Regions from separate parts of the Pradoshia sp. Z3_51 genome, predicted to be linked through region 1. Evidence: riboswitches for the same ligand, from Rfam matches in the RefSeq annotation. Region 1 holds a riboswitch; the other holds the start of a gene.
What was found. Region 1 has a riboswitch for preQ1 ahead of AC4BHA_RS17305 (QueT transporter family protein). Riboswitches for the same ligand answer to the same signal wherever they lie in the genome.
Positions count from the first base shown of each region.

Region 1 (2,208 bases):
CTAGAACAAATCCTTTTGCTCCGCTCTTCTTTAAGTAACTTTTTAGGAACCCAACTCTGTCTTTGATTTCTTCTTTAGGGTTTATTTCCGGTTTAACATGTAATGCTTCAATAATAACTGATTGTAAGCTCATTCCCATTCCTCCTTCAAACACCTATACTATTATTTTCCTTAAATGTTCTCTTTCTAACCTTTTATCATTAAATATATTTTACTCTTATATATAAATTTTTAAATAGCTCATTTAATTAAGAGTGTTATTTTTCATTCTAATACAACACTAATTGGTTCATTATGTAAAAGTTTGTGAAGGAACGAACAATATCACGTTTGTAAAGTTGTTTTTAGTATTAACTTAAAAGGTTCACATATTTTTGTACAAAAAAAGAAACACAGGGATAATGCACCACATTATCAAGCATATGGTATATAAATAAGGTATAGAAAGTTACTGGAACTAAAAACCGCGGATTAGAGCCAGTTAAATCCATATGGGAGTGATTTAAAATGATGAATTGGTTACGAACTAATAAATATGCCTCCGGACTATTATTGATTATAAGACTGTATCTTGGTTATGAATGGATGATTCATGGATTTGAGAAAATTAAAGGCGGAGCATTTGATGCATCTGGATTCCTTGGAAATATTGTTGCTAATCCTGTAACTGGGCCAGACGGAGGGGCACTGTATCCGATTTATGGTTCATTCATTGAAAAATTTGCGATTCCTAACGTAGGGTTAATCAACATCTTAATTCCATGGGGAGAATTTCTAGTTGGGCTTGGGTTACTGCTTGGTGTCTTAACAACTACAGCTGCCTTCTTTGGATTATTAATGAATTTTATGTTTTTATTTGGCGGAACAGTATCTACTAACCCGCTCTACATCATACTGGGAATGGTTATTCTTGTAGCAGGTGCAAATGCCGGCCGATTCGGTGGAGACTATTACGTTCTTCCCTGGATTCGTAAAACTATCTTCAAAAAGGATGACATAAAACCAATCAATACAAAAAAATTAACTCCAAGTCATTAAACTAACGATTAAATAAGAGACGACGCCGAGATTTCTCTCGGCGTCTTTTATTGATTTATGCCAGTCGATCATAACTATACGATGATGTTTCGAACATGATGCAACTACAATTCTTTGTTGACTAGGCATCTTATTATGCTTATGATTATTTGGTGTCTTCGGAAATACTAAACGTGGTTCGTAACCATCCCACGATAAAAAACTAAGGGAGAGAAAAAAATGAATATTAGAACGCTTGCTGTAAATGGAGTTTTGGCAGCCTTATATATTGCTGTCACTATAATCGTACAGCCAATCGCATTTTCGAACATTCAGTTTCGAGTACCTGAAATGTTCAATCACTTGATTGTATTTAATAAAAAATACATGTATGGGATTGTGATAGGAGTATTTATCTCTAACCTCTTTTTCTCATCAATGGGTGCATATGATTTAATATTTGGTGTTGGCCAATCCATACTAGCATTAACAATCACGATTCTAACCTTCCGATTTGTCCGCAATATTTGGGCAAGGATGGCTATTAATACATTCGTTTTTACTTTTACCATGTTCTTAATTGCTATAGAGTTAAATATTGTTTTGAAACTTCCTTTCTGGTTTGCATGGGCAACAACCGCAGCTGGAGAATTAGCAGTCATGACAATTGGTGCTCCAATTATGTATGCTCTCAATAAACGTATTAATTTCTCAAAATTAATCTGACTTAATAATCCAAGCTTGGTCCTTTATCGGATCAGGCTTTTTATTATGTAAAAATATTCCCTGAACATTTCAAAATCCTGCCACAAAAAAAATGCTTAATATGTAGTAAAGTAGGGTACATTTGAATTATAGAATATAGAAGGAGTGGATTATAGAATGGAAAAAAAATTAAAAGAATTAATAGATGGTTTAAATGAAGATCTAGCAAACGAATATGCTGCATCAATCATGTATTCTAGCTATGCGGCAATGGTTTCTGGTTTATACAGACAAACACTGAAACCTTTCTTTGAAGGTGAAATAGCCGATGAACAGGGACATGCTTTATATCTTGCAGAAAAAATCAGTACATTGGGTGGAACACCAACTGTAACACCAGCAGAAGTTAAACAAACCACTGATGTTAAGGTAATGCTTGAATCTGCCTATCAGGCAGAAAAAGATACAATAGATCGCTACGAAACA
Region 1 is NZ_JBZAJC010000014.1:54,196-56,403, forward strand. It holds gene nadE (NAD(+) synthase) at 1-133, opposite strand, end outside; gene AC4BHA_RS17300 (DoxX family membrane protein) at 508-1,038, shown strand; PreQ1 riboswitch class I at 1,206-1,250, shown strand; gene AC4BHA_RS17305 (QueT transporter family protein) at 1,258-1,743, shown strand; gene AC4BHA_RS17310 (ferritin-like domain-containing protein) at 1,900-2,208, shown strand, end outside.

Region 2 (2,208 bases), on a different contig from region 1:
GTGACATTAAATGATTTTATAAAAATATCACGACAATCTGGATATCCGCTAAAATCTGTTTCACAAACACCTGTAATAATATGCTTTGCACCAATTTGTCTCGCTAATACACCTGCAAAAGATAAAAATAATAAATTGCGACCCGGTACAAACGTTGATGGCAACTCTCCTTCCGCACCATCCTTCACCTCAATATCAGCGCGTGTTAATGCATTCGGAGCAAGTTGATTAAGTAATGACATATCTAAAATATGATGATGGACGTTTAATTCATTAGCGATTTGTTTTGCACATTCAATTTCTAATGCATGTCGTTGCCCATAATTAAATGTCACAACCTCTACCTCTCCAAAATTTTTCATTGCCCAGAACAAGCATGTCGTACTATCTTGTCCGCCGCTAAACACGACTAATGCTTTTTCTTGCTTCATGATCTTTCCCCCCTCCCAAGATAAAAGGATTTTAACGAATTGTGGTAACACTCAGTTAGCGATTATCAATTTTTTCGGGATATAAATCGTGATTCATTAAGCGATGATTTGCGATTTCTTCATATTTCGTACCTGCACGGCCATAGTTACACCAAGGGTCGATTGATATACCCCCGCGTGGAGTAAATTTGCCCCATACCTCGATATAACGAGGATCCAGCAGTTTAATTAAGTCATTCATAATGATATTGACACAGTCTTCGTGGAAGTCTCCATGATTGCGGAAACTAAATAAATATAATTTTAGTGACTTACTTTCTACAATTTTTTTATTTGGAATATACGAAATATACATGGTCGCAAAATCCGGTTGCTGCGTAATTGGGCAAAGACTTGTAAACTCAGGGCAATTAAACTTAACAAAGTAATCACGGTCTGAATGTAAATTATCTACAGACTCTAATACTTCAGGTGCATAATTAAATGCATACTTCACATTTTGATTTCCCAATAACGTTAAATCCTCTAATCCTTCTGTTTGTTGTCGACCAGACATAAATAACCCTCCTTGAATTAGATATCTAATCATTCCAAGGAGGGCCATACTCTTTTTCTATAAAAATAACTACTTAGAAAGTCAAAAAAGCCACGTCCAATATATGGACATGGCGAGAATGACATGTATCCATAGTTTTTTATAGAGGGTATCCGCTATGAACCTCTCCTGAAAATCTTCAGATATTATTTTAATTACATCTTATCATATCACACCCGATAATGGTTATAAAAGGAAAAAAGTTAACAGATGTAAGTTGAATCACGGGTGTTTCATAAAATATGGAGCTGAGCTAAAAATGATAAACACAAGTTAGACGATAAAAGTATTTTGGCAATTTTACACAAATAAATGGCCAGATGACTATTATCTAAAGGTTTGATGGTTTATTAATCAAACTCAATTATTTCTTTCTCCTTCGGTTTTTCATATCATACGAACCAGACTTGTATACAAGTTCTTGTATCGCTATTACTGGTTATGTTACTATTTTATATACTTATATTACGTATCGGAGGAAACATATATGATTATCGATCAGTTATCAAATGCTCCATTATATGATGGAGTGCATCCTAGATTAAAGAAAGCCTTCGCTTTTTTAATGGAAAATGATTTGCAAGCCTTGCCGGTAGGAAAGTATGAAATTGAAAATGACAAGGTCTTCGTAATGATTCAAGAGTATGAAACAAAGCTCATTGAAGACTGTCGCCTGGAAGCTCATTACTCATATACGGATATCCAATACGTCATTAAAGGCGAGGAAAGAATGGTTTATACAAATAAGGAAGATACAGAAGTCGTAGAGGAACAAAAAGAAAATGATGTTATGTTCTTGAATGGCGAGGGTAATCATCTTATCGTGAAAGAAGGATGTTTTGCTGTGTTTATGCCCCAAGATGCTCATATGCCAGGTGTTTGTGTGCAACAACCGCAAACTGTAAAAAAAGCAGTAGTAAAAGTATTGTGTGATTAATGGAAGAGGCAAAATCAATTCATGATTTTGCCTCTCTTAATCTTTGTCGTGATTGCGGAAAGTTTTTCAACGACCTAACTAACACTCCTATATCTGGCACTCGTTATCTTGGAAAGTGGTCTACTTTCTTTCATTTAATAGTTGAGGGTTACACCTTGCCGAAGATTGCCAAAAGACTAAAAATCCATTTGTCTACCGCATTTTACTGGCGACATAAGGTGCTTTTTGCCCTTCGTTCATTGGGA
Region 2 is NZ_JBZAJC010000001.1:384,582-386,789, forward strand. It holds gene queC (7-cyano-7-deazaguanine synthase QueC) at 1-431, opposite strand, end outside; gene queF (preQ(1) synthase) at 487-987, opposite strand; PreQ1 riboswitch class I at 1,113-1,159, opposite strand; gene AC4BHA_RS01750 (NanQ anomerase/TabA/YiaL family protein) at 1,514-1,963, shown strand; partial or broken gene AC4BHA_RS01755 (transposase) at 2,005-2,208, shown strand, end outside.
Region 2: another riboswitch for preQ1. It lies ahead of queF (preQ(1) synthase); the one in region 1 lies ahead of AC4BHA_RS17305 (QueT transporter family protein).